3 regions of the Ensifer sp. Root127 genome follow, and region 3 is predicted to be linked to each of the others. Evidence: riboswitches for the same ligand, from Rfam matches in the RefSeq annotation. Region 3 holds a riboswitch; each other region holds the start of a gene.

Region 1 (9,760 bases), on a different contig from region 3:
TGATCGAGGTGAACGACACCGTCGGCGCGGTGATCATCACCGGTGCTGGCGAACGGGCCTTTTCCGCCGGCGGCGACATTCCCGAGTTTTCCGGGAGCGTTGCCAAGGGGGCGAACACCGCCGTGCGTGATTTCGTCCGCCGCGGCCAGCGCCTGACCGCAAGGCTGGAGGCATTTCCCAAGCCCATCATCGCCGCCGTCAACGGTCTCGCCTATGGCGGCGGCTGCGAAATCACCGAGGCCGTGCATCTTGCCGTTGCCAGCGATCGCGCCCGTTTCGCCAAGCCCGAGATCAGGCTGGGCATGCCGCCGACCTTTGGCGGCACCCAGCGCCTGCCCCGGCTTGCCGGCCGCAAACGCGCGCTGGAACTGCTTTTGACCGGCGACGACTTTTCGGCCGAACACGCGCTCGAACTGGGGCTGGTCAACAGCGTCGTTGCCCACGACGAGCTCATGCCTGCCGCCCGCGCGCTTGCCAGACGCATCCTGCGACATTCACCGCTTGTCGTCCAGACGATCATCACCGCCGTCACCCGCGGCCTCAACATGTCGATATCAGAGGGGCTTCTGGTGGAAAGCGAACAATTTGCCCGCATGGTGCCGACCGCGGACCTCACAGAGGCGTTGGTCGCCTGGAAGGATCGGCACAGAGATATTCAACCAATCGGTTGACAATAACCGCGAGATCGGCGATATTCAACGACATGGTTGAATATATGAACGATCGGCTTGACGCCGTCTTCCATGCGCTGTCCGACCCGACGCGGCGGGCGATGCTGCAGGATCTGTCAGCGGGTGAGCGGCTGGTGGGCGAGTTGGCCGCACCCTTCTCGATCTCGCTTGCCGCCGCATCGAAACACATCAAGGTGCTCGAAGGCGCCGGTCTCGTGCGGCGCGAAGTGCGCGGCCGGGCGCATGTCTGCCGGCTCGACGCCGAGCCGATGCATGCCGGCATGGAATGGATGCGCCATTACGAAGCCTTCTGGCGTCAACGCATCGATGTGTTGGAGGCACTGCTTCTGGCCGAGGACGCCGCGAAGGCCGCAGACAGGCAGACCACGACGCCGCAGCAAACGGAGAAGAAGCGATGACACCGCAAGCCGGCATGGACGACGGCGGATATGCCCGGATCGTCGCGCCGGATGCGGCACGCATCGAGCGGTTGTTGCCCGGCCCGATCGAGCGCATCTGGGCCTACCTGACGGAGGAGGACAAGCGCCGCCAGTGGATGGCGTCGGGCACCATAGGTGCTATAGCCGAATCGACGGTCGAACATATCTTCCGCCATGAGGACCTCGGCACGGATTGCGGTGAGCCGCCAACCAAATATGCCGCCCTTGCCGGCGAAAGCCGTATCCATGGCCGCATCATCGCCTGCAAGCCGCCGTACCTGTTGGCCTATACCTGGGGCGAAGGCACGCCGACGCCGTCGCAGGTGCGCTTCGATCTGGAGGCCAAGGGCTCAGAAGTGCTGCTGGTGGTCACCCATTCGCGCATCGCGACACAGGAGATGATGGCAAGCGTGGCTGCCGGCTGGCACACCCATCTCGACATTCTCGCCGATGTGGTTTCCGGCCGCACCTCGCATGGCTTCTGGAACAAGCATACTAGGCTCGAACAGGAATATGCGCGGCAGATCGCTGCGCGCTAGTACCCGTTAACACATCATACTTGCTGCACGGTTTTCTCCCTTGGATCGATATCGATCCAGGGGCCCATGCCGCACGCCCATTCACCCCAACAGGATCAAGGGAGGCTACAATGTTGCTTCAGGATAAGAGTGCGATTGTTTATGGCGGCAGCGGCGCCATCGGCGGTGCTGCGGCGCGTGCCTTTGCCCGCGAAGGCGCGAGTGTCTTTCTCGTTGGACGAACGGCCGAAACCCTGGATCGTACGGCCAAGGCAATACGGGCGGCGGGTGGAAAGGCGGAGTTCGACGTCCTCGACGTGATGGATCAAGCCGCCGTCGAGCGGCATGCGCAATCGGTTGTCGACCGAACCGGCAGGATCGACGTGGTCCTGACCGCTGTCGGCTTTGCCCACATTCAGGGCCCGCCGCTTTCTGAGCTGACGCTGGAACAGTTCGAGCACCCGATTGCAGCCTATACCCGCGCCAACTTCATCACCGCCAAGGCGGCAGCAGCGCAGATGGAAAGAAACGGCAGCGGTGTCATCCTGACGCTTTCGACGCCCGGCTCGCGCATGTCCGGCTCGGGTTTCCTCGGCTACGGCACCACCTGCGGCGCCATCGAGACCTTCTCGCGCATTCTCGCCGGCGAACTCGGCAGCCATGGCATCCGCGTCATCTGCCTGCGGCCGGATGCCATTCCCGAGGCACTGCCAGCTTCGCATGCGCGCGCCGTCTTTCAAGGGTTTGCCGACCGGTTCGATACCACTGTGGAGGAGATGCTCGACGGTCGGGCAAAGTCCGGCACATTGCTCGGCCGTTTCCCGAGGCTCGACGAGGTCGCCGACTATGCCGCCTTCGTCGCCTCGGACCGGGCGGGCGCCATGACCGGCGCGATCGCCAACCTCACCTGCGGCTCGCTGGTTGATTGAAATGAACGACCGGCGGACCTTCACAGGGTCGCGTCGGTCGTTCTCTTCAGCTGCGCGCAAAACCCAGAATGAACAGCGCCAGAGCGCCGATCGAGGAAATCGTGCGCACATGGTTCCACCAGACCCAGTCGGTCAGGTAGTGCTGCTGCCAGATTTCGGTGGCAGCCTGCCCAGACGTGGCAGCCGCCAGCGCATCGTTCATCGGCACGTTGAAGATAATGGTGACGATCAGCACGCCGGCGACGTAGGCGATGCCGCCGGCCGCCAGCAGCAGGCTGCCGTTACCGCCCCAGATGAAGGCCGCGACGACCAGCGCGAGCCCCAGAAGCGCCGTGCCCATGAAGGTACTGAGGAACAGCGGATTCTGGATCACCACGTTGATGGCGTTCATCGCCGCGATCCCCTGCTCCGCCGGCAGCCGCGACAAAGCCTGCATGATGCAGACCGAGAAGATGAAGAACAGCCCGGCCATCAGGCCGGAGCCGATTGCGGCGGCAAACGCCAGAGCGGGGATCAGCGGGATCATGCGGCGATACTCCAGACACCAGTTGCAGCGGTCTCCCGGGCATAGTCGGCGAAGTCGCGCGGTTTGCGCCCAAGCACGCGCTCGACATCGGACGTCACTTGCGAATTGCGCCCGTCGAGCACCGACGTGAAGAGATAGCGGATGAGTTCGACATAGTCATCAGGCAATCCGTCGGCCCGCAACTGCACCGTGAAGTCGGCAACCGGCACGGACTGATAGCCGATCCGGCGGTTGGCAGCCGTCGCGATCTCGGCCACGGCCTGGGCAAAGGTCATCAGCCGCGGGCCTGTCAGCTCATAGACCTTGCCGACATGCCCCTCGTCCAGAAGGGCTGCAACTGCCACGTCGGCGATGTCGTCGGTGCTGATGAAGGGTTCGGTGATCTCATCCGGCGGCAGGAACACCGATCCGCTGCGAACGGAATCGGTCAAAAAATCCTCGCTGAAATTCTCGAAGAACCAGCTTGCCCGGATGATCGTCCAGTCGGCGCCGGAGGCCTGCAGTTCGCGCTCGGCCGCTTCCGCCTCGTCCTCGCCGCGCCCCGACAGAAGCACCAGCCGCTTGATGCCCGAGCGAACGGCAAGCCTCGAGAATTTGCGGATGGTTTCGACGGCGCCCGGCACCGCCAGATCCGGCTGGTAGCTGATATAGATGCGCTCGACATTTTCAAGCACGGGCGCCCAGGTCGCCTCATCCGTCCAGTCGAAGGAAGGCGATGCCGAACGGGCGCCGATGCGCACCGCGATACCCCGCTCCTCAAGGCGGGCCGCCACCCGCCGCCCCGTCTTGCCCGTACCGCCCAGAACCAGTGTGAGTTTGTCAGTCATCGCTTCCTCCTGAGGTTGATTGCAAAACATGAGCATCTCTCACATTTGCAAATGTGATAAATCCTCGTATTTTAGGAGTCAAGTCAAAATGTGAGCATTACTCATGATTCCCGATGCAAGCCCTTCCACAATCCCCGCTGACGACGAGCCGGCGCTGCGCCGCACGCCCAGCCAGAAGCGCAGCCGCGAGCGCGTCGAGCACATCCTTTCCTGCGCCACGGCGATCATCCAGGAGAAGGGCAGCGACGCCATGCGCATGAGCGAAGTCGCTGAAAAGGCTGGAATCTCGATCGGCTCCCTCTACCAGTACTTCCCCGACAAGGCGGCGATCGTGCGCACGCTGGCCGAGCGCTACAATGCGGTCTGCAATGAATGCATCGGGGCCGAGCTTGCCACGGTGACGTCGATCTCGGAACTGCGTGACGCCTTCTCCATGCTGTTCGACATCTATTACGATATGTTCCTGGCCGAGCCTGTGATGCGCGACATCTGGTCAGCGATGCAGGCCGACAAGGCGCTGCGCGAGATCGACCTTTTGCAAAGCCGTGCCGGCGGCCAGCTTCTGGCCGACGTCTGGGCTCGGTTTGCGCCCGACACGCCGCGCGAAACGATCGACAGCGCCGCCTTTTTGATCATGCATCTCGGCGATTGCACGATGCGGCTTGCGGTCTCCGTCACCAGAGCAGAGGGCGACCAGATCGTCGAAGCCTATAAACGCATGATCCTTCGTGATTTTGTCGCGGATGGACCGGGCGGCGGCGCAAGTCTAATTGACATCTCCGGGGTGCGATCCTAATCATCGTGGATCGATTGGTTCCCGCAACGCGAACGCGTTTCGGGAGTAAACGGGAACGTGACGGATGGACCCATGCTGGGCATTCAAATCACGGCCGACCCCGCGACTGTAGAGCGACGTGAATGCGCCGTTCCGGAGCGATCCGGAAGAAGCCACTGGAGACAAGACCGCGAGAGGGCGGCCCTTGCTCTGGGAAGGCGAGGCAAATCCAGGGTGATCTCACCCGACGTCCTGAGCCAGGAAACCTGCCAGTCGATGCGGGCATAGGGCCCAAACCGGGAAAGATCCCGACGCCATCACGGAGGTTGTCATGGCTACATCTACAGTTTCGAGCATTCCGCTCTCCCTCAGCGATCGTCTGACCGCAGGTATCATCGCGCTCCTCATCGGCGGCTTCCTCGTCTTCGGCGCAGGCCTGGCGAACTCGGCCGTGCTGCACGATACCGCGCACGACACCCGCCACTCCTATGGCTTCCCCTGCCACTAAGCGATGTTCCGGGACGCGACTTGCGTTCCGCATCGACATAGCTGCGGACAAAAACGCTTCCGGCAGACAGCCGGACGCGTTTGCTCGCGTCTGATGCAGATTGAAGATCTGCCGGACGGAGCCGTTCGCATATTTGCCAGTGGGACACGGCGCTGCCTGCCAGATGCATGGCGCGCCGATATCGAGGGATATCGAAAATGATTGTCAGAACGCTTCTGGCCGCGATCGTGGCTGGATTGATTGCCGGTGTCTTCATGACCGGCGCCCAGGAACTGCGCGTCGTACCGCTGATCCTGCACGCGGAAGAATTCGAAGGCGAGGCACCGGCCGCCGGCGAACAACCAGCCGTTCAGCCGGGAACGGCCGATCCGGCCGCAGCAAACCACGACCAGCATTCGTCGCTGAAGGCGGTTTCGCCGATTGGCGCTTTGCTTGACGCCCTGTCGCCGATCACGCCTGCCTACGCCCATGAGGGCGAACACGAGGAAGGCGGCATCATGTTCGGCATGAGCCGCTTTTCCGGCACGCTGATCGCCAATCTGGTGACCGGCTCCGGCTTCGCGCTGCTGCTCGCCGGCGTCAGCCTCGTCATCGGCTACCCGATCACGCTCAGGAACGGCGCGCTCTGGGGCGCCTGCGGCTGGCTTGCCGTGCACATGCTGCCGGCAATCGGTCTGCCGCCGGAACTGCCGGGCTTCCCGGCCGCGGAACTCGGCGACCGCCAGGTCTGGTGGGGTGCAACCGTGCTGTTGTCTGCCGCCGGTCTCTATCTGCTGGTCTTGCGGCAAGAGATCGCCGCCAAGATCATCGGCCTCGTGCTGATCGCGGCACCGCATGTCTATGGCGCGCCGCAACCGTCGGACATCTCCAGCAATGTGCCGGCCGTGCTCGGCGCTGAATTCGCCGTGGCAGCCCTTGCCACCACGCTCGCGTTCTGGATTGTTCTCGGCGTCGTGTCGGGCTTCATCAACGATCGTTTCGCCAAGGCGTAACAGACCGGCCAGATTTCGCCATCAACCCGGAGCCCCTGATATCGCCGATATCAGGGGCTTTGTCGTCGAGATGTCTCAGCGCGCCTGCAATGCCAGCAGATGCGCCTGCAACCGCGCGCGGCGGTCGTCCGGCGCCAGCATCACGCAACTGTCGCAGAAGCTGCCACCTTCCGTTCGATAATAGAGACAGCAGCCGCCGCGCAGGCGATAGGTGCGCGACAGCGCATGATTGCCGCCGATCTCGATCACGATGTCCTCGTAACGGAGCTTGTCGGAAAATAGCGACGTACCCGCGCGCTTGACGATCGCCAGCGCCCTCGCCATCGCGGTCTCCTCGTCGCCGAGGACGCGGCCGATCTCCAGGAACCCACCGGCAAGCGAATCCGCCGCAAGCCGCCATTGCGCGCCCGAGGACAGGCCGGTGCGACGCTTCAACATGACGACGATCGGCGCCAGATGCGCAGCGAAGGTTTCGCCGAAGACGTCCGCAGTCGCCGGGGCATGATCCCCGGCTGCGGGCAAGGCAAGGCTGAAATGAAACCGCTTGGCCGCGACAAGCCGTTCGCCATAGGCCCGCGAAAATTCTTCGAAGCGAAGGCCGCGAACGGCTGCCACGATGCCCCCACCGAGATAGAGGCCGCCAAGCGCGAGCGTGAGCTGGTTGCTGTAAAAGGCAATCAGATGGGCGGCGCGGATCTTGTCGTCCATGCCCTCGGCAAAGCGATCCTGATAGGCAAGGCTGTCTTCAAGCCCGACGCCCTCCTCCACCCAGAACCGCGCCTCGGGAAGAAATACGTCGCCGGCGGCCCCGAGCGAAAAGCCCACTTCGGGGAAAGACGACTGCAGGTGCGCGAGAACGCCAAGGGCGCTCTGGCGCAACGCCGCGTCCGCCTCGTCCTCCGCCGGGCGCTCGTCCTGCCGCTCGTGGCCCAAGCTCATGCCGTCTCCCTGGTCTCAAGCCAGCCGCCGCGAAAATCCGCCCGCTGCAATCCGCGCCGTATGGCCGGAATGCTGCGCGTCAGCTCCCAGACGAAACCGTTTCTGGCATTCTCGATCATCATCACGACAAGCCCCTGGTCAAGCCCGACCACGCGGTCGTCGACCCAACCCTCCGGGCCCACACCGGGCAGGCTCGGATTGAACCCGCCGGGAAACCGGCTCTCGCACAGAATGTCCGGGTAACAGTTCTCGAGCTCGGCGAGTGCCGACTGCGACGCATCGGCAGCGAAAGGCAGACAGGCAACCGGTGCCCAAGGTGCCAGCGTGCCATCGTCAGGACCACCGGGCGCGCCGCGCGCCGCATAGCCGAGCATCCGCTGCCAACGCCCATCGACAAGCCGCTGCCGCCCCGCCGGTCCACCGCAGGCGCTGAGGCCCCACATATCCCCGCCGTAACCGGCGAAATCGCCGGGATTGCGCTCGGCATGGGCTCGCTGCAGCGCGATCGCCCGGCAGGTATTGTCGAAATAATCAGTCGCCTCGTCACGCATCGGCGCATCGCCAATGCCGCGAAGGTCCAACCAGGCTTGCGGAAAGAGATGGACGAACAAAGGCGCGGCCTGCAGATGCGGCGCACCGTCGACCGTGGTCCACGCATAGGCGGCCGTGAATTCGCGGTAGTGCTCCGGGCCGATTGCATGGTGCGGCGCGCCGAGCGCGAGCACGTAGAGCAGCAGTGCCTCGCTGTAGCCCTGCCATCGATACTTAAGAAACCGCCCGGGCGGTCGCCAGCCCATCGTCAGTATCTCGCCACGGCCGAGCGCCCAGCGCCAATCCACCCGGGCATAGAGCTTATCCGCAAGCGCGCGGATTTCCCGCTCCCCCGCACTGTCGCCGGAGAAATAGGCGCCTGCGGTCAAAACGCCGGCAATCAGCAGCGCGGTATCGATGGTGGAAAGCTCGCACTGCCACACCCGCTCGCCGGTCTTCATGTGGAGAAAGTGATAGTAGAAGCCGCGATAACCGGTGGCGAGCGCATCGCTCCCCTGCCGGCTTTGCGCCAGAAACCGCAGGGTCATCAGCACCCGGCCGGCCGCTTCGCCGCGCCCGATCCAGCCGCGCTCGACGCCAACAGGGTAGCAGGAAAGCCCGAAACCGGTGGCAGCGATGCTTGAGGGCGCGTCGGGAAGCGACGTATCGGCGACAAGCCCGGTGCCGGCATCGCTATAGCGCAGGAAATAGTCGAAAGCGGCGGACTGCAGCCTATCGACCTGAAAACGCTCCGTATTCCGTGTCTGTTGAAGCATATCCTCAGCTCATGCAGGCCCGTCGGCACGGTATCGATCGGCAGTAAACCCTGTCGATATCACCTTTTATTGAAGGTCAGCCAACCCCAAACAGTCGCGATAAGCCAATCCTGTGCTACATTTCCTGAGATGACGCGGCTCGCAATGACGGGTTGAAGCGATGTTAACCATGCTGGCGTTGATCCTTTCCCTGACTGGTGGCCCGACCCAATCGACCGCCGCGCACACCGACGTCGATGTCGAACTGGTGCTGGCCGTCGACATGTCCGGCTCGATGGATCTGGACGAAGCCCGCGTCCAGCGCGCCGGCTACGTGCAGGCGCTGCGCCATTCCGACTTCCTCAATGCGGTAACGAGCGGTCGCTATGGCCGGATCGCCCTTGGCTATTTCGAATGGGCCGGCACCGTCAACGAATCCTCCGTCGTTGCCTGGCAGGTGATCTCCAACGCCGCCGAAGCGGACGCCTTTGCCGCGCTGATCGAGGCCCGCCCCGTCGGCACCCGCCGCGGCACCTCGATCTCCAACGCGCTCACTTACGGCACAGCGCTGATCGACTCCAACGCCTTTGCCGGCATGCGCCGCATCATCGACGTGTCTGGCGACGGACCCAACAATATCGGCCCACCGGTCATTCCCGCCCGCGACATCGCCATTGCCCGCGGCATCATCATCAATGGCCTGGCGATCCTGATTAGACCGTCCGTCTCGACCGGGCCGCTCGACCAGTATTATGCCGAGTGCGTCGTCGGCGGCCCGGGCTCCTTCGTGCTGCCGGTGCATGAGCCGGAAGATTTCGCCATCGCCATCCGCCAGAAGCTGATCCTGGAGGTCAGCGGCCTGCCGCCACCGCCGCGTGTGCGCCTCGTCGATGCCTTGCCCGCGCCCGACTGCCTGATCGGCGAGAAGCTCCGGCCAGGCTTCATCGACCGCGTCTATCCCGAACTTGACAAGTAGTCGGCCCACATTGGCAACGACGCTTTGCCATGCCAGATTGTCGTTTCCTTACTGCATGTTTCCTTAAATCCTATTCGATTTAAGGATAAAAACAGGCAGCCATTCAAAGTGCTACAGCGACATTTGCGCGTCTAACAAGACGCGCGGCGCTGTAGGGCGCGCGCGTCGATAAGATGCCGCGTTCAATCGTGGATCGATTTCCTTCATGTCCCTGACCACCCATCCTGCGGCGGCCGACGCGTCCACCGACACCAGCACCCGACAGATTCGCGACAAGCTGCGCGATGCGATCGTCGAACGACGGCTTGCGCCCGGAACCAAGCTGTCCGAAAGCGATGTCGGCGATCTGTTCAACGTCAGCCGTACGCTGGTG
Region 2 (9,760 bases), on a different contig from region 3:
CGACGGACGGGTGATGGGAACCTACCTGCATGGGTTGTTTTCCAGCGATGCCTACCGTGCTGCCCTGCTCAAAAGCTTCGGCATCGAAGGCGGCATCGGCAACTACCGCCAGTCGGTCGATGCGGCGCTCGATGACGTCGCCGCGGAGCTCGAGGCGGTGCTTGACCCGACGTGGCTCCATCAACTGCTCGGCAATTGAGGCCCGCCCGCAGCATTTGCAGCACGCGCGCGGGGCGTTAAGATGCGTCGCGGACTGCGTGCCGCAGGCGCCGACACATGCAGACTTCTGACCACGGGATGACCGGCGCAACAGGCGGTTTGCAATGAGTGACGACGAGCGGCGTGCGCATTGGGATGCTGCCTATGCCTCCAAGGACGAGGCGGGCGTCAGCTGGTTCGAAGGCACGCCCGAGGTGTCGCTGCGGCTCATTCACGAGTACGGGCGGGGCTTGCCGGCATCGCTGATCGATATCGGCGGCGGTGCGTCTAGATTGGTCGATCGGCTGCTGGAGGAGGGCGGATGGTCGGTCGCGGTGCTTGACCTGTCTCCAACCGCGCTTGGCGCCGCACGAGCCCGGCTCGGCGCGCGCGGCGAAGCGGTAGAGTGGATCGCCGCCGACGTGACCGACTGGTCGCCTTCGCGGCAATACGATATCTGGCACGACCGCGCCGCGTTTCACTTCCTGACCGGTGCGGCAGAGCGCGCGGCCTATGTCGAACGTCTTTGTGCTGCCGTGAAGCCTTCCGGACACGCCATCATCGCCACCTTTGCGCCGGATGGGCCGAACCGCTGCAGCGGTTTGCCGGTGATGCGCTACGACCCGGCGGCGCTTGCCGAAGTAATCGGGCCGTCCTTCCGGCTGGTCGAAGCGATCAGGCACCAGCATAAGACGCCATGGAATTCAGTGCAGGCTTTTCAGTTCAGCGCGCTGCAGCGGGTACGGTAGCGGTAGCATGGGCGAGCGCAAGGGGCTAGCGGACCTGCGAGAACGTGAACGCCCTGTCGCCGTGGTACCATATGAATTCGTTTTCCTTGCCGCTAAGTCCTCCGGGATTTCGCAGCACCATTCCGCAGAGGTTCGTTGTCTTGAGCCACAGGAAGCAAACCTCGTCCCTGTCAAACTTGACCTCGACATCGGTCATGCGACCAGCGCCGATGGAAGCCCAGCCTCCTGTCAGAGTGGCCACGCCCCCGGTTGAAATGACAGCCTCATGTTCCTCGCCCGAGTCCAGCATGCGTCCATGCAGCCGATGCCCCAGGAATAGTGAGCGGGCTTCGTCGGCTTCCAGTCTGTTCCTGCCTACGAAGTCGGCGTTCATCAAGGTCTCAGGCACGCCGGCCAGGCGCAGTCCCCGGTAGAAGAGCTCGCTATCCGCCAGCTTTGCCAGATCCATGGGCGGGCTGGTCGAGATGGTGGCGGCAGTGCCACCGCGTGCGAGGCGAAGCGCGTTGAAACGAGTGATCGCTGCCTGCGCTTCCGTGTTCCGGCCGAGGTGCGCGTAAGCGGAGGCGAGAAGAAGGAAAGAACCGTCATCCTGAGGATTGAGTTCGATGCTGCGCTTCACCGCAGCCACCGACGCCTCGAAATCCTCCAGGCTGAACTGCGTCAGTCCAAGAACGTAAATGAAGAAGGACGGAGAGTGCGGATCGAGGCGCATGGCCGTACGGATATAGGGCAGGGCCTCCGCTGGGCGGCCGGCGGAGGTCAGCACGAAGGCCGTCAGCGCGTAGCTCCAGGAATCGCCGGGTTCGAGCGCGATCGCTTCCTTGAGTTCGGCGAGCGCATCGGCATGCTGCCAGGCCGCTTCGGACAGGAGAGCGGCCGCCTGATAGGCGAGCGCTGTTTTGTGTTTCTGCGCGGTCCTTAGAAATTGTAGCGCCTTGGCTCTAGCTTCGATCCGCGAGATATCAAGCCGATAATGCCAACGCCACAGGTAGACGCGCGCGTAGACCATGGCGGCGGCGGCATAGGCTCGTCCATAGGCAGGATCGAGCGCAATCGCCTGCTCGAAAAAAGGCACTGCCTTTGCAAAATCTTCGGGGGTCGTGCGCCGGTGATGCTCCCAGCCGCGCAGGAACGCATCGAAGGCCGCCGGGACCGTCGTTTCCTTGCGTCCGAAGGCCATCTGCTCGTCAGGATTCAACCGAAGCGCAAGCGCGTCGGCAATGCCGCGCATCACTTCGTCCTGCAGCGCAAAGACATCGGAAAGTGAACCGTCGAACTTGCCGGCCCAAACGTGGCCGCCGCTGAGAGAATCTATGAGCTGAGCATTGATCCGTAGCTGTTCTCCGGCACGCTGCACACTGCCTTCGAGGACGTATCGGACACCGAGTTCCTTGGACACCTGCCTGGGTGTCACCGCCCTGCCCTTGTAGGTGAAGGTCGAGTTACGCGCGATAACGAACAAGCCGGATACCTGAGCCAGCTCGGTGACAAGGCCATCGGTCATGCCATCGGCGAAATACTCCTGCCTGGGATCGTCGCTCACGTTGGCAAACGGAAGCACCGCGATCGACGGCTTGTCCGGCGCGGTCAGGTTCGGTGGTTGTATCTGGACCGTTTCCACAGGCGACTCCCAGGGCCGCCACCAGGCCACGCCGGCAGCAGCGCCGAGCACGACAGCAGACGTAACGAGTGCCGCCCAGCGCTTCGCGTGGCGCCCAGCGACCTTTACGCTGCCGGGGCGGGCTTCGTTCAGCCCCAGCCGGTAAGTCCGCACCGGCTTTTCGATATGCTTCAGGCGTTGTTCGCCGAGAAAGACGAAGCCGACATCGAGGTGCTTCTCGACCTGGTCGTAGGCGGTGCCGGAGATGATGATCCCACCCGGTTCGGCGAGGCTCTGCAGGCGCTCGGCAATGATCACTCCATCGCCGTGAATGTCGTCGCCTTCAACGATGACGTCGCCAAGATTGATGCCGATGCGGAATTCCAGTCGACCCTGATCGGAGCCGCGGCTTTCGGATTTCGCGCGCTGAACCTCCACCGCACAACGGACCGCCTCGACGACACTCTGGAACTCGACCAATAACCCGTCGCCCATGGTCTTGATCAACCGCCCGCGATGTGCGGCAATCCTTTGTTCGAACAGGCCGTGCAGATCGGCCTGAAAGCGGGCACACGTACCCTCTTCGTCGGCTTGGGTGAGCAGTCCATAGCCGGAAACGTCGGCAATCATCACGGCGGTGAGCCTGCGTTCCATCTGCCTTCCGGATAATCGAAACGACTTTCGGCTACTCTATCGCAATATCTGACGTTGCTAAAATAAAGTTCAGTTGCCGTGGAGCGTCCGCTCCGACGTCGACTACAGCGCCGCGCGTCTTACTGGACGCGCAAAGGTCGCTGTAACACTTTGAATTGCTGCATGTTTTTATCCTTAGGTCGAATACCATCTAAGGATAAAAACATGCAGGAGTGGCCTTTGCGGCCTGCTGCCGGCAAATTGTCGCGCGCCGCATCTCGACGGGTGGCGTGTCGCACGCGTCGATTGACTTTGCGGCGCCCGCTTCCTAATCATCTGACGTTGGATGGTTTCCCCGGATCGTGGCGATGCGGGGGAATAATTGGGAATGTGACGGATGGACCCAAATCGGGCATCCTTATCGCAGCCGACCCCGCGACTGTAGAACGGTCAGGGTTCGCCATCGGGCTGATAGCCGGCTTCCTTTCGATTGCATGGGGCAATCGAAGGCGGTTTGGAATTCAGCCGGAAAAGCCACTGGCGTGGCTTCGTGATCAGCCGGGTTGGACGCCTCTTCTTCTACGAATCGTCCGCCTTTCACGAAACCAGAAAACGCCGGGAAGGTGAGGCGGGCCGTTCGGGCCCAAGCATCGGTCTTCGCGTGATCACGCGGGGCGCGATGTGGTGGGCTCGTGACGCCGTGAGCCAGGAGACCTGCCGTCCGACAGGGGCATTCCGCCCGAAGGGAAGCCCGCTTCCCACGCCATCACGGAGGTTGTCTTGGCTCATCGATCGTTTCCCGAACGCGCCGTCGGCGCGGTGAAATCCTGTTGCCGCTCGAATTCGCGACCAAGCGCGTGAGGCTGCAACGCACATGAGCATTTCCCATGCCGGGCCGGTTCTGGTCCTCGGCGGTGCCCGTTCCGGCAAATCCAGCTTTTCCGAAAGGCTCGTCGAAGCCTCCGGGCTCGGCATGCACTATGTCGCGACCGGCCGTGCCTGGGACGACGAGATGCGCGAGCGCATCGACCATCACCGGGCAAGGCGCGGCGAAGGCTGGACGACGCATGAAGAGCCGCTCGACCTCGTTTCGCTGCTGACGCGCATCGATGACGAGAACTGCGTGGTGCTCGTCGACTGCCTGACGCTGTGGGTCACCAACCTGATGATGGAAGGGCGCGACATGGCGGCAGAGTTCGCGGCCCTTGCCGCTTTCCTGCCGGAGGCGCGGGCGCGCCTCATCCTTGTTTCCAACGAAGTCGGCCTCGGCATCGTGCCCGAGAACCGCATGGTCCGCGATTTCCGCGACCATGCCGGCCGGCTTCACCAGATCGTTGCGGAGAAATCCGCGGAAGTTTACTTTGTCGCGGCCGGATTGCCGCTGAAAATGAAGGGTTGATCCATGACCACTGCCAGAGCCAACCAGGGCAAGATCCCGGCGACCGTCATCACCGGCTTCCTCGGTGCCGGCAAGACGACGATGATCCGCAATCTGCTGCAGAACGCCGATGGCAAGCGCATTGCGCTCATCATCAACGAGTTCGGCGATCTCGGCGTCGACGGCGACGTGCTGAAGGGCTGCGGCGCAGAAGCCTGCTCGGAAGACGATATCATTGAGCTTACCAATGGCTGCATCTGCTGCACGGTTGCCGATGATTTCATCCCGACCATGACCAAGCTGCTCGAGCGCGAAAATCGTCCTGACCATATCATCATTGAAACCTCGGGCCTCGCTTTGCCGCAGCCGCTGATCGCCGCCTTCAACTGGCCTGATATCCGCAGCGAAGTCACCGTCGATGGCGTCGTCACCGTGGTCGACAGTGCCGCCGTTGCCGCCGGCCGTTTTGCCGACGACCATGACAAGGTCGATGCGTTGCGTGTCGAGGACGACAATCTCGACCACGAAAGCCCGATCGAGGAACTGTTCGAGGACCAGTTGACCGCCGCCGACCTGATCGTGCTCAACAAGACCGATCTGATCGACGCCTCCGGCCTCAAGGCCGTGCGCGACGAGGTCGCTTCGCGCACTAACCGCAAGCCAACAATGATCGAGGCGAAGAACGGCGAAGTTGCCGCTGCCATCCTGCTCGGCCTCGGCGTCGGCACGGAAAGCGATATCGCCAACCGCAAGTCTCACCACGAGATGGAACATGAGGCCGGCGAGGAGCACTCTCATGACGAGTTCGACAGCTTCGTCGTCGAGCTCGGCGCGATTGCCGATCCGGCAGGTTTCATCGATCGCCTCAAGGGCGTGATATCAGAGCATGACGTGCTGCGCCTCAAGGGCTTTGCCGACGTGCCCGGCAAGCCGATGCGCCTGCTGATCCAGGCCGTTGGCGCCCGCATCGACCAGTATTACGACCGTGCCTGGGCGGCTGGCGAGAAGCGCGGTACGCGCCTCGTCGTCATCGGCCTGCACGACATGGACGAAGCTGCGGTGCGCGCCGCCATCACCGCACTCGCCTAACTCCTTGAAGCAACGCAATTCCAGGAAAGCCATTTCACGCTTTTCCTGGAATTGCTCGAACGGACAGAAACATGCATCTGCTTCTCGCCCAGAAAGGAACGATCGCCGACGGCAACGAGGCGATCGACCTGGGGCAAACGCCGGCCGACGTGCTTTTCCTGTCGGCCGCCGACACCGAGCTTTCGTCGATCGCGGCGGCCCATGGCCGGCGCGACGGGGAGCTGAGCCTGCGCATCGCCAGCCTGATGAACCTGATGCACCCGATGTCGGTCGACACCTATGTCGAGCGCACGGCAAGGCATGCAAAACTCATCGTGGTCAGGCCGCTCGGTGGCGCCAGCTATTTCCGTTATGTGCTGGAAGCATTGCATGCCGCCGCCGTCACCCACCGCTTCCAGATCGCGGTGCTGCCCGGCGACGACAAGCCCGATCCCGGCCTCGAGCCGTTTTCGACCGTTGAGGCCGACGACCGCCAGCGCCTCTGGGCCTATTTCACCGAGGGCGGCGCTGACAATGCCGGCCTGTTCCTCGACTACGCCGAGGCGTTGATCTCAGACGCGGAAAAGCCGCAGCCGGCAAAACCGCTGCTCAAGGCCGGCATCTGGTGGCCGGGCGCGGGCGTCATCGGCGTCAGCGAATGGAAGGCACGTGTCCAAGAGCGGATGGTCGCGGGGGAGGGATTCGAACCCCCGACAGTCGGGATCTGCTTTTATCGCGCCCTGGTCCAGAGCGGCGAGACCCGGCCGGTCGAAGCGCTGATCGAGGCGCTTGCCGCCGAAGGCATGCGCGTGTTGCCGCTGTTTGTCTCCAGCCTCAAGGATGCCGTTTCGGTCGGCACGCTGCAATCGATTTTTTCCGAGGCGGCACCCGACGTGGTGATGAACGCCACCGGCTTTGCCGTTTCCTCGCCCGGTGCCGACAGGCAGCCGACCGTGTTGGAATCAACCGGCGCGCCGGTGCTGCAGGTGATCTTCTCCGGATCGTCGCGCGCGCAATGGCAGGCCTCGCCGCAGGGGCTGATGGCGCGCGATCTCGCCATGAACGTTGCCTTGCCGGAGGTCGATGGCCGCATTCTGGCGCGCGCCGTCTCCTTCAAGGCGGCCTCGATCTACGATCCCAAGGTCGAAGCCAACATCGTCGGGCACGAACCGCTTTCCGACCGGGTCCGCTTTGCCGCCAGGCTTGCGGTCAATTGGGCAAAACTGCGCCGCGCCCGTCCGGCCGAACGGCGGATCGCCATCATCATGGCCAATTACCCCAATCGCGATGGCCGACTCGGCAATGGCGTCGGGCTCGATACGCCGGCGGGCACGGTTGAAGTGCTGCGCGCCATGGCGAGCGAAGGTTATCCCGTCGCCGGCGTGCCTGAGGATGGCGATGCACTGATCGGCTACCTGATGGCTGGGCCGACCAACGCGGCGAGCCGCGATCGCGAGATCCGCGAAGTTCTTTCGTTCAGCGATTACAATACGTTCTTCGATTCGCTTCCGAAACAGATTCAGGATGAGGTCAGCGACCGCTGGGGTGCGCCGGAAACCGACCCGTTCTTCCTCGATGGCGCCTTCGCGCTGCCGCTTGCCCGCTTCGGCGAGATTGTCGTCGGCATCCAGCCGGCGCGCGGCTACAACATCGATCCGAAGGAAAGCTACCATTCGCCGGATCTGGTGCCGCCGCACGGATATCTCGCCTTCTACGCTTTCCTGCGCAACCAGTTCGGCGCGCAGGCCATTGTGCATATGGGCAAGCACGGCAATCTGGAATGGCTGCCCGGCAAGGCCTTAGCGCTGTCGGAGACCTGTTATCCCGAGGCGATCTTTGGGCCGCTACCGCATGTCTACCCCTTCATCGTCAACGATCCCGGCGAGGGCACGCAAGCCAAGCGCCGCACCAGCGCCGTCATCATCGACCATTTGACGCCGCCGCTGACGAGGGCGGAATCCTATGGGCCGCTGAAGGATCTCGAAGCGCTGGTCGACGAATATTACGACGCGGCCGGCGGCGATCCGCGCCGGCTCAGGCTGCTCAGCCGGCAGATCCTCGACCTCGTGCGTGACATCGGCCTCGACCACGATGCCGGTATCGACAAGGGCGACAGCGACGACAAGGCGCTGGAGAAGCTCGACGCCTATCTCTGCGACCTCAAGGAAATGCAGATCCGCGATGGCCTGCACATTTTTGGCGTTGCACCGGAGGGGCGGTTGCTGACCGACCTGACCGTGGCGCTGGCGCGGGTGCCGCGCAGCCTTGGCGAAGGCGCCGACCAGAGCCTGCAGCGGGCGATGGCCGCGGATGCCGGGCTCGGCTTCGATCCGCTCGATTGCGTGATGTCCGATCCCTGGGAAGGCGCACGGCCGGACATGCTTTCCTCCATTTCCGATGCACCGTGGCGGACGGCCGGCGATACTGTCGAGCGCATCGAGCTGCTGGCGGCGGCGTTCGTTTCTGGCGAGACGCTCGCGCCCGAGGACTGGCCTGCCACCCGCACCGTGCTTGGCGAGATCGAGGCGCGACTGAAGCCATCGATCATCAACTCCGGCGCTGCCGAGATGGCCGGCTTTCTCACCGGCCTTGATGGCCGCTTCGTGGCGCCGGGGCCTTCCGGCGCGCCGACCCGCGGCCGTCCCGACGTGCTGCCGACCGGCCGCAATTTCTACTCCGTCGACAGCCGCTCGGTGCCGACGCCGGCGGCCTTTGAACTTGGCAAGAAATCCGCCGAACTGCTGATCCGCCGCTATCTGCAGGATCACGGCGAATGGCCGTCCTCATTCGGCCTGACGGCCTGGGGCACGGCGAACATGCGCACCGGCGGTGACGACATCGCCCAGGCCCTGGCGCTGATCGGCACCAAGCCCACCTGGGACATGGTCTCGCGCCGGGTGATGGGCTATGAAATCGTGCCTCTGGCGATGCTTGGCCGCCCGCGCGTCGACGTGACGCTGCGGATATCAGGCTTCTTCCGCGATGCCTTCCCGGACCAGATCGCGCTGTTCGACAAGGCGATCCGTGCCGTCGGGGCGCTTGAGGAAGACGATGCCGACAATATGATCGCCGCGCGCATGCGCGCCGAGACGCAGCGGCTGGAGGCGTCGGGCGTCGAGCCGGCGGAAGCCGCGCGCCGCGCCTCCTACCGCGTCTTCGGTGCCAAGCCCGGAGCCTACGGCGCCGGCCTGCAGGCGCTGATCGACGAGAAGGGCTGGGACAGCAAAGCCGATCTCGCCGATGCCTATCTCACCTGGGGCGCCTATGCCTATGGCGCCGGCGAGGAGGGCAAGGCGGGACGGGAGCTCTTCGAGGAGCGGCTGCGCACGATCGAAGCGGTGGTCCAGAACCAGGACAACCGCGAACACGACCTGCTCGACAGCGACGACTACTACCAGTTCGAAGGCGGCATGAGCCTTGCCGCCGAGCACCTGAGCGGCGCCCGGCCGGCGATTTACCACAATGACCACTCCCGGCCGGAAAAGCCGGTCATCCGCTCGCTGGAGGAAGAGATCGGCCGTGTGGTGCGCGCGCGCGTCGTCAACCCCAAGTGGATCGATGGCGTCATGCGCCACGGCTACAAGGGCGCCTTCGAGATCGCCGCGACGGTCGACTACATGTTTGCCTTTGCCGCAACCACGGGTGCCGTGCGCGACCATCATTTCGAGGCTGCCTACCAGGCTTTCATCGTCGACGAGCGGGTGTCAGGCTTCCTGCGCGACAAGAACCCGGCGGCACTCGCCGAGCTCTCGGAGCGGTTGCTGGAGGCGATCGACCGTAATCTCTGGATCCCGCGCTCCAACTCGGCACGCTTTGAACTGAGCGGCCGCACAACGGCTGCGGTGCGGCTTCGCGCCGGAAACGAATAGAGCAGCTCCGGGGAAAGCTTGAAACGGTTTTCCGTCCGGAGTTGCGCAATTGCAAAGAGTGAGATCGCGGGCGGTACTACGTCCGCATCCCACGATAGATTCATATGATTGAGGAGAACGTCATGAGCGAAGAAGTGGTGAGCACGGGTGAAGGTGTCGCCGAAAAGGATGATGCCCGCCATGCGATGAAGATGGCGAAGAAGAAGACCGCACGCGAAAAGATCATGGCGACGAAGACCGACGAGAAGGGTCTGATCATTGTCAA
Region 3 (9,760 bases):
GGCAACCAGGCGCTGGAGATGACCAAGTGGTTCGACACGAACTACCACTACATGGTTCCGGAATTCGCGGAGGATCAGCGCTTCGAGCTGACGAGCAATGCGCCGCTTGACGCCTTCCTCGAAGCCAAGGCGCTCGGGCATGTCACCCGCCCTGTCGTCCTCGGCCCCGTCACCTTCCTGAAACTGGGCAAGGCGCTTGCCGGCGGATTCGACACCATCAATCTGATCGAGCGGCTGCTGCCTGTTTATACGAAGCTTCTCACCGAGCTTGGGGAAGCCGGCGTCGAATGGGTGCAGATCGACGAGCCATGCCTGGTGCTCGATCTCACTGAGCGGGAACGCCAGGCGCTGGCGCTGACCTACCAGACGTTCGCCTCGGAACTTCCGCAGTTGAAAATCATGCTCGCGACCTATTTCGGCGCGGTCAGTGACAACATGCCGACAGCCCTTTCGCTGCCGGTTGCCGGGCTGCATGTCGACCTCGTGCGGGCGCCGCAACAGCTCGACTTGCTACTTCAGACGGTACCGGCACAGCTTGTGCTGTCGCTCGGCGTCGTCGATGGCCGCAATGTGTGGCGTACCGATCTTGCCGGCCTCTTCCGCCGGCTGCAGCCGTTGATCGAGGCGCATGGCCGCGATCGTATCGAGCTTGCACCATCGTGCTCGCTGCTGCATGTGCCAATCGACCTCGATCTCGAACGAGCGCTCGATCCGGAGCTCGTCTCCTGGCTTGCCTTCGCCCTGCAGAAGCTGGACGAACTCAGCCTGCTTGCCCGCGCATTCGAGCCGGGCCTGGCCAATCCCGAGCAGGTCTTTGCAAAATCGATTGCTGCGGTCGAGGCACGGCTGACCTCGCTCAAGGTCCACGATCCACTCGTTGCCGGACGCTTGAAGAACCTGACGGCAGCAGACAGCCGCCGTCAATCGAGTTTTGCAACGCGCCGGCGGCGGCAGGAAGACAGGCTGGCACTGCCGCTCTTCCCGACGACGACGATCGGCTCCTTCCCGCAGACGTCAGAGGTGCGCCAGGCACGATCGCTGCATGCCAAGGGCGAGCTCAGCTATGTCGACTACCTCGCCTACCTGCGCCAGGAGACGGAGAAGGCCGTGCGCTGGCAGGAGGAAATCGGCATCGAGGTGCTGGTGCACGGCGAATTCGAGCGCAACGACATGGTGCAGTATTTCGGCGAGCAGCTCTCCGGCTATGGGTTCACTCAGAGCGGTTGGGTGCAGAGCTACGGCTCGCGCTACGTACGCCCGCCGATCATCTTCGGCGATGTCTCGCGCCCGAACCCGATGACGGTCGATTGGGCAACCTATGCGCAGTCGCTGACGGACAAGCCGATGAAGGGCATGCTCACCGGCCCGGTGACGATGCTGCAATGGTCGTTCGTGCGCGACGACCTGCCCCGGTCGATCGTATGCCGGCAGATCGCACTGGCGCTGCGCGACGAAGTCACCGACCTGGAAACGGCCGGTATCGCCGTGATCCAGATCGACGAACCGGCGCTGCGCGAGGGACTGCCACTGAGACAGGCCGATCGAAAGGCCTATCTCGACTGGGCGGTCGAGTGCTTCCGCATCAGCGCCTCCGGCGTCGGTGACGAAACCCAGATCCACACCCACATGTGCTACTCGGAGTTCAACGACATCATGGCGGCGATTGCGGCAATGGATGCCGATGTCATCTCCATCGAAACCTCGCGCTCGAAGATGGAGCTGCTCGGCGCCTTTATCGATCAGGCCTATCCGAACGAGATCGGCCCCGGCGTCTACGACATCCACTCGCCGCGGGTACCCACTGTCAACGAGATGGTGCATCTGATCGAACAGGCGACCGACGGTCTGACGCCGGCGCAGATCTGGGTCAATCCGGATTGTGGGCTGAAAACAAGGCGGTGGGAGGAAGTTCGCCCGGCGCTCGTCAACATGGTCGCGGCGGCGCAAACGCTGCGCCAATCCTTCACTGCCGGCCGGCAAGAGGCCGCAAACGCATGACGGACGATAGCAATATCGAGAAGGCGCCGGGGGAAACCCCGGCGCCCGCCACCTTGATCGACATCGTCTTTCCCGGCGACACCAATCACCATGGCACGCTCTTCGGCGGTGCGGGCCTCGCACTCATGGACCGGACCGCCTTCATCGTCGCCACGCGCCACGGCCGCGTTCCCTTCGTCACCGCCTCCTGCGATCGCGTCGACTTCCGCGGCCCCGCCCACATCGGCCATATCGTCAGCTGCAGCGGCCGCCCGATCCGGGTCGGGCGGCGTTCGATGGTCGTCGAAGTCGATATGATCGCGGAAGATCTGACGGCCGGCACCCGCGATCTGTGCGCCCGCGGCCAGTTCACCATGGTCGCGATGCCGGAGGGCAAGGGCGCCGGCTGGTCGTTGCCTTCTCTCGACACCGATGCGATCGGAGCGCCAAAAGACGATGCCGTGCGCATGGTCGATATCGTCTTTCCGGATCAGGCCAGCAGCTTCGGCGCCATGTTTGGCGGCGACGCGCTGGCGCAGATGACCAAGGCCGCCTTCGTCGCGGCGACACGGGCGAGCCGCAAGACGACAGTGCTCGCCTCCTGCCAGCGCATCGATTTCAAGCACCGGATCACCGTTGGCTCGATCATCGAGCTTGTCGCCAGGATTGTGCGCACCGGACGGAGCTCGACGACGGTCGATGTCGAATTGTGGTCAGAGGATTTGACGGGAGCGAAACAGACCCTGACTGCCCATGGCGCCTTCATCATGGTGGCAGTCGACGGGGACAATCGTCCTGTTCCCGCCTTCGCGGCTTGAGGATTTCAGCAGAGCTGTCAATGACGGCTCTCCATCCACAGGCTTCGCCGACACTTGTCGTTTACTCCCCGCTATCCACACCCGAAAAAATATTGTCCGCCTCCCAGGTGGCTTCGACATGGAACCTATTGACGCAATTTTCCCGACATATACTATATCTAGTGTTCGAGGTTCTCCCGATTCGCAAGGATTGGGAGCGAAGATGGGAATACGGTGCCGTCGTAGCGATTTCGCTTGGCTAAGCCGTGGCTGCCCCCGCAACTGTAAACGGCGAGCAACTGTCCAGCATTCGGCCACTGAAGCATGATGCTTCGGGAAGGTCCGGACAGAAGCACCGACCCGTGAGCCAGGAGACCTGCCTCGATCGATAAACGTCCACGGGCGGGGTGTCCGGAGAGGTCAGAGGTGTGCATGGGGCAGGATGAAACCTGCCTGATCGTCTCGACGTCTCCCCGGAAGCGCCGTCTTCAACTTCGGGGTGAAGTCATGTCCGCGTCATCGAATTCCTATCATTCGCCAATGAAGAGGCGCGGGAAGCCGCGAATCTGACGAACAACCGCGCCCGGGTCCTCTCGACCCGAGCAAGCGGTCATCCTGCCAGTCCTGCATTTCGCCGGATCGCTTGTGCGTATCCGCATGCCTTTTCATGCCCAGATCCAGCCGACCAAACGAGGAAGAAATGAACGTCACCGTCTACAGCAAGCCCGCCTGCGTCCAGTGCACCGCAACCTATCGCGCGCTCGACCGCCAGGGCGTCAATTACGAGGTGATCGACATTTCGGTCGACCAGGACGCGTTCGAGACGGTCAAGGGCCTTGGCTACATGCAGGTTCCCGTCGTCATCGCCGGTCCGGAGCACTGGGCAGGCTTCCGCCCCGACAAGATCAGCGCACTGTCCTGAAGCCGAGGTACGGCGCGATGGGGCTGATCGTCTATTTTTCCACCCGCTCGGAAAACACCCATCGCTTCGTCGGCAAGCTCGGCCTGCGCGCCAGACGCATTCCCGTCAGCGCGGCCGACGCGCCGCTCGACGTGCACGAACCCTATGTGCTCGTCGTCCCGACCTATTGCGGCGACGACGGCCGGGGCGCCGTGCCCAAACAGGTGATCCGCTTTCTCAACGATGCGGACAACCGCTCCCACATCCGCGGCGTGATTGCCGCGGGCAACAGCAATTTCGGCGCGACCTACGGGATCGCCGGCGACGTGATCTCGGCCAAGTGCCAGGTGCCCTATCTCTACCGGTTCGAACTGTTGGGAACCGATGAGGACGTAGCCAATGTCAAAAACGGGATGGAACGATTTTGGACGTCTCAACACTCGAACGCCCCTTGAAGGCGACGGAATCGGCGCTCGATTACCACGCGCTGAACGCCATGCTGAACCTCTATGACGAGGACGGCCGGATCCAGCTCGACAAGGACCGGTTGGCGGCAAAGCAGTACTTCCTGCAGCACGTCAACCAGAACACCGTGTTCTTCCATAACCTGCGCGAAAAACTCGATTACCTCGTCACCGAGGGCTACTACGAGCAGGAGGTTCTCGACCAGTATTCGTTCAACTTCGTGCGCGACCTGTTCGATCACGCCTATGACAAGAAGTTCCGTTTCCCGACCTTTCTCGGCGCCTTCAAATATTACACCAGCTACACGCTGAAGACCTTCGACGGGAAGCGCTACCTCGAGCGCTACGAGGACCGGGTCTGCATGGTGGCGCTGACGCTGGCGCGCGGCGACGAGGCGCTGGCGCGCGACATGGTCGACGAGATCATCTCCGGTCGCTTCCAGCCGGCGACCCCGACCTTCCTCAACGCCGGCAAAAAGCAGCGCGGCGAGCTCGTCTCCTGCTTTCTGCTGAGGGTCGAGGACAACATGGAATCGATCGCGCGCGGCATTAATTCGGCGCTACAATTGTCGAAGCGCGGCGGCGGCGTGGCGCTGTCGCTCACCAACATCCGCGAGGCCGGCGCCCCGATCAAGCAGATCGAAAACCAGTCGTCCGGCATCATTCCCGTGATGAAGCTGCTGGAGGATTCGTTCTCCTACGCCAACCAGCTTGGCGCCCGCCAGGGTGCCGGCGCCGTCTATCTCAACGCCCACCACCCCGACATCATGCGTTTCCTCGACACCAAGCGGGAGAACGCCGACGAGAAGATCCGTATCAAGACGCTGTCGCTGGGCGTCGTCGTTCCCGACATCACCTTCGAACTCGCCAAGAACAACGAGGACATGTACCTGTTCTCGCCCTATGACGTGGAGCGCGTCTACGGCGTTGCCTTCACCGACATCTCGGTCACGGAAAAATATCGGGAAATGGTCGCCGACAGCCGGATCCGCAAGAAGAAGATCAAGGCGCGCGAGTTCTTCCAGGTGCTGGCCGAAATCCAGTTCGAGTCGGGCTATCCCTACATCATGTTCGAAGACACGGTGAACCGCGCCAACCCGATCGCCGGCCGCATCACCATGAGCAACCTCTGCTCAGAAATCCTCCAGGTCAGCGAAGCCAGCGAGTACAATGACGACCTGTCCTACAAGCACCTGGGCAAGGACATCTCCTGCAATCTCGGCTCGCTGAATATCGCCGCCGCGATGGATTCGTCCGATTTCGGCAAGACGATCGAGACATCGATCCGGGCGCTGACCGCGGTCTCCGACATGAGCCATATCGCCTCGGTTCCCTCCGTCGAGAAGGGCAATGACGACAGCCATGCGATCGGCCTCGGCCAGATGAACCTGCACGGCTATCTCGCCCGCGAACGCGTCTATTACGGTTCGCAAGAAGGCATCGACTTCACCAATATCTATTTCTACACGGTGACCTACCACGCCATCCGCGCCTCGAACCGCATCGCGGTCGAACGCGGGTCGAGCTTCAAGGGCTTCGAGAACTCGAAATACGCCTCCGGCGAGTATTTCGACAAATACACCGAGCAGGAATGGAAGCCGGCAACCGAGAGGGTGCGCGAACTGTTTGAAATCGCTGGTGTGCAGATCCCGACGCAGGAAGACTGGCTGGAACTCAAGAGGGCGGTGATCACCTCCGGCCTCTACAACCAGAACCTGCAGGCGGTGCCGCCGACCGGCTCAATCTCCTATATCAACCATTCGACCTCCTCGATCCACCCGATCGTCTCGAAGATCGAGATCCGCAAGGAAGGCAAGATCGGCCGTGTCTACTATCCGGCCGCCTTCATGACCAACGACAATCTCGACTACTATCAAGATGCCTATGAGATCGGCCCGGAGAAGATCATCGACACCTATGCGGCGGCGACCCAGCATGTCGACCAGGGCCTGTCATTGACGCTGTTCTTCAAGGATACGGCGACGACCCGCGACATCAACCGCGCGCAGATCCATGCCTGGAAGAAGGGCATCAAGACGATCTACTACATCCGCCTTCGTCAGATGGCACTGTCCGGCACGGAAGTGCAGGGCTGCGTCTCCTGCGCACTGTGATACTCCGGGGAACACGATGAACATCCAAGTGAAGACCAAGGCGCCCAAGAGCCCGCGGGCCGTGCGCGCCATCAACTGGAACCGTATCGAGGACGACAAGGACCTCGAGGTCTGGAACCGGCTCACCGGCAATTTCTGGCTGCCGGAAAAGGTGCCGCTCTCCAACGACATTCCCTCCTGGGCAGCACTTCGGCCGGAAGAGCAGCAGCTGACGATCCGCGTTTTCACCGGCCTGACCCTGCTCGACACGATTCAGACGAGCATCGGCGCGCCGACGCTGATGGCGGACTCGATCACGCCGCATGAGGAAGCTGTTTATTCCAACATCTCCTTCATGGAGGCGGTGCATGCCCGCTCCTATTCCTCGATCTTCTCGACGCTTTGCTCGACACCTGATGTCGACGACGCCTATCGCTGGTCGGAGGAGAACGAACACCTCCAGAAGAAGTCGGCGCTCATTCTCGAGCACTATCGCACAGCGGATCCGTTGAAGCGCAAGATTGCCAGCGTCTTCCTCGAGAGCTTCCTGTTCTACTCCGGCTTCTATCTGCCGATGTACTGGTCGAGCCGCGCCAAGCTGACCAACACCGCCGACATGATCCGCCTCATCATTCGCGACGAGGCGGTGCACGGCTATTACATCGGCTACAAGTTCCAGAAGGGCCTGGAGCGGTTAAGCGACGAGCGTCGGCAGGAGATGAAGGATTTCGCCTTCGACCTGCTGCTCGAACTCTACGACAACGAGGCGAAATATACCGAGTCGCTTTACGACAGCGTCGGCCTGACCGAGGACGTGAAGAAGTTCCTGCATTACAACGCCAACAAGGCACTGATGAACCTCGGCTATGAGGCGCTGTTTCCGGCCGACGCCTGCAAGGTCAATCCGGCAATCCTGTCGGCGCTGTCGCCGAATGCCGACGAGAACCACGACTTCTTTTCGGGGTCAGGCTCCTCCTATGTCATCGGCAAGGCGGTTGCGACCGAAGACGAAGACTGGGATTTCTGACAAGCGCGCCGCACTCCGTTGCTGAGCCAATAGCAAAGCGGCCGGTGAAGACGAGAAGGTCTTCACCGGCCGTCCTGTTTCAACTGCGCGAAGCAAGGTGGTGTTACTCCGCCGGCACGACACGGCTGCGGCCGATGGTTGCCTGTGTCAGCAGGAACGCGCTGACCGCGCAAATCGCAATGCCCGCGGCCATCGGAAGCGCCGTTCCGTTGAAGAAGACGGCAGCAACGATCATGGCGACAGCCGCCGTGACAAAATGCAGCGTCCCCATCAGCGCCGATGCCGTACCGGCAATCTCGCCGTGATCCTCGAGCGCCAGCACCGCGGAGGTCGGGATGACCAGACCGAGCGCACCGTAGCCGACGAACAGGAATACGGCCATGACCGGCAACTGGTTGAAGCCGAGGCTCATGACGATGAACATGCTGGCCATGGTCAAGGCAAAGCCGGCGACGGCAAGCTGCATGACCCGGACGAGACCAAAACGATCGCCAAGCCAACCCGTTGCCTGCGAGACCGCGAAGAACGATACCGCGTTGATCGAGAAGGCGAAGCTGTATTGCGTCGGCGTCAGGCCATAATGATCGATCAGCACGAAGGGCGAATTTGCGAGGTAGACGAGGAAGCTCGAAATGCCGAGGCCACCGATGAAGGTGAGCGTCAGGAAGTTCCGGTCGCTCAGAAGCAGCCGGTAGGCGGCAATCGCGCTGCCGAAATTGCTGTCGGCCCTGTCCTTCTTCGGACGGGTCTCAGCCAATTGGGTCGACAGCAGGATCAGGCCGATGAAGGCTGCGATCATGACGGCATAGAAAACGCCGCGCCAGCCGTAGAACTCGATGACGGCGCTGCCAGTCAGAGGCGCCAGGATCGGCGAGATGCTGAACACCAGCATCAGCAGCGACATCAGGCGTGCCGCCTGAACGCCGGTGTGCATGTCACGAACGATGGCGCGCGGAATGACCATGCCGGCGGCACCGCCAATACCTTGCAGGAAGCGGAAGGCGATGAGCGTTTCGATATCGGTCGCGAGCGCGCAGCCGATGCTGGCCAGCGCGAACAGGCCGATGCCGAGATAGAGCGGCGCCTTGCGGCCCCACATATCCGAGAGTGGGCCATAGACGAGCTGGAAAATTGCAAAGGAAATGAAGAAGGCGAGCAGGCTAAGCTGCACGACACCGGTCTCTGCGGCGAGATCCTTGCCGATCGACGGCAGCGCGGGGAGATACATGTCGATTGCGAAAGGCCCGATCGCTGAAATCAGACCGAGGACTATGGCAGTGCGTAGAAAGGACGCCGTCATGGTGATGATCTTTCAGAGGTCGCGAAACGAACGAGGACGCGCGCCTGCATTCGTTGCCGCCGGGATTGAAACTGGAATGAGCCGGTCGTGCCAGGATCGAACGTCCGGGAGACGCATCCTACGCTGACCTATGTGGTCCATAATTTTGGACACACATGTCAAATTAGACACTATTGTCCAAACCGTCAACATGTCCTATCGTCGGATCATGAAAAAACGACAAGCCGCCTTGCCGACCGCCGGTGGCCCCACCCAGAAGGGTCAATGCGCCAAACGCATCTCGATCCTCGACGCCGCCGCAGAGGTCTTCTGCCGCGAAGGCTTTTCCGGCGCCAGCATAGACGAAATCGCCGCGGAAGCCTGTGTTTCCAGGCAGACCATCTACAATCACTACCGCGAAAAAGAGACGCTGTTCATGGCGGTGGTGCAGGATATCCTCGACCGAACCAACGCCGCGCTGTTCTCGATCCTCGCGACCTTCCCGCAACGGGCAGACAATCTCGAGGACGACCTCACTGCCTTTGCAGTGCGCCTCAACAGGAACTGCATCTGCAATCAGGACGGCAAGTTCATCCGGAAGCTGGTCGAGACCGAGGGAGAGCGATATCCCGAGCTGATCAGGATCTGGCGCGAACAGGGACCGGGCAAGATCGGCGCGGCACTCTCGGCACTGTTTGCCCGGCTTGCCCACGCGGCCCCGCTTGAGATCGACGACCTCGACTTGGCCGCTCGGCAATTCCTGGCCTTGATCAAGGCGGACATGCAGATAGCCGGTCCTTTTGGCGAAGCTCCAACGGAGGAGCAATTGCAGACCTCTGCCCGCAACGCCGTCAGGACCTTCCTGCGCGCCTATGGCAGGGTCGAGACCGAACGAGCCCAGAAAAAAGCCGGTCGCCTCGACCAATCGGCTTGACCGCCAGTCGCTCTGACCAATTCAGTCACCCTGACGTCTTCGCGACGCACCTAAGACCAACGCCCCTCCGCATCTCCGATCACCTAACCAGTGATCTGGAACCCCTGCACCGGATCGGGCAGGGCGACCGGTTCGGTTTCGACGCTGACGACAGAGGCATCCGCCGGCCCCATCCAGAGCCGCTCGACCATGTTTGCGAGCGCAGCATCGGAGCCGACGATCATCGCCGCCACCGATCCGTCGCGCTCGTTGCGCACCCAGCCGGTCACTCCGAGGCGTTCGGCCTCG

The links. Region 3 has a riboswitch for cobalamin ahead of nrdH (glutaredoxin-like protein NrdH). Riboswitches for the same ligand answer to the same signal wherever they lie in the genome.
Region 1: linked by a shared signal. The riboswitch ahead of ASD03_RS27630 (CbtB-domain containing protein) and the one ahead of nrdH (glutaredoxin-like protein NrdH) in region 3 are both predicted to bind cobalamin.
Region 2: linked by a shared signal. The riboswitch ahead of cobU (bifunctional adenosylcobinamide kinase/adenosylcobinamide-phosphate guanylyltransferase) and the one ahead of nrdH (glutaredoxin-like protein NrdH) in region 3 are both predicted to bind cobalamin.

The regions. Positions count from the first base shown of each region.
Region 1 covers NZ_LMDX01000034.1:17,517-27,276, reverse strand. The annotation lists gene ASD03_RS27665 (crotonase/enoyl-CoA hydratase family protein) at 1-671, shown strand, start outside; gene ASD03_RS27660 (metalloregulator ArsR/SmtB family transcription factor) at 716-1,090, shown strand; gene ASD03_RS27655 (SRPBCC family protein) at 1,087-1,650, shown strand; gene ASD03_RS27650 (SDR family oxidoreductase) at 1,761-2,558, shown strand; gene ASD03_RS27645 (anthrone oxygenase family protein) at 2,605-3,084, opposite strand; gene ASD03_RS27640 (NAD(P)H-binding protein) at 3,081-3,911, opposite strand; gene ASD03_RS27635 (TetR/AcrR family transcriptional regulator) at 4,015-4,707, shown strand; cobalamin riboswitch at 4,706-4,975, shown strand; gene ASD03_RS27630 (CbtB-domain containing protein) at 5,018-5,194, shown strand; gene ASD03_RS27625 (CbtA family protein) at 5,392-6,186, shown strand; gene ASD03_RS27620 ((2Fe-2S)-binding protein) at 6,262-7,125, opposite strand; gene ASD03_RS27615 (glucoamylase family protein) at 7,122-8,432, opposite strand; gene ASD03_RS27610 (DUF1194 domain-containing protein) at 8,593-9,387, shown strand; gene ASD03_RS27605 (GntR family transcriptional regulator) at 9,593-9,760, shown strand, end outside.
Region 2 covers NZ_LMDX01000012.1:195,595-205,354, forward strand. The annotation lists gene ASD03_RS15550 (cobyric acid synthase) at 1-199, shown strand, start outside; gene ASD03_RS15555 (class I SAM-dependent methyltransferase) at 324-947, shown strand; gene ASD03_RS15560 (adenylate/guanylate cyclase domain-containing protein) at 973-3,201, opposite strand; cobalamin riboswitch at 3,511-3,917, shown strand; gene cobU (bifunctional adenosylcobinamide kinase/adenosylcobinamide-phosphate guanylyltransferase) at 4,055-4,579, shown strand; gene cobW (cobalamin biosynthesis protein CobW) at 4,583-5,647, shown strand; gene cobN (cobaltochelatase subunit CobN) at 5,719-9,495, shown strand; gene cobO (cob(I)yrinic acid a,c-diamide adenosyltransferase) at 9,618-9,760, shown strand, end outside.
Region 3 covers NZ_LMDX01000054.1:398,215-407,974, forward strand. The annotation lists gene metE (5-methyltetrahydropteroyltriglutamate--homocysteine S-methyltransferase) at 1-1,998, shown strand, start outside; gene ASD03_RS36985 (hotdog domain-containing protein) at 1,995-2,795, shown strand; cobalamin riboswitch at 2,947-3,173, shown strand; gene nrdH (glutaredoxin-like protein NrdH) at 3,475-3,696, shown strand; gene nrdI (class Ib ribonucleoside-diphosphate reductase assembly flavoprotein NrdI) at 3,714-4,130, shown strand; gene nrdE (class 1b ribonucleoside-diphosphate reductase subunit alpha) at 4,100-6,253, shown strand; gene nrdF (class 1b ribonucleoside-diphosphate reductase subunit beta) at 6,270-7,259, shown strand; gene ASD03_RS37010 (multidrug effflux MFS transporter) at 7,363-8,559, opposite strand; gene ASD03_RS37015 (TetR/AcrR family transcriptional regulator) at 8,768-9,472, shown strand; gene ASD03_RS37020 (acylphosphatase) at 9,556-9,760, opposite strand, start outside.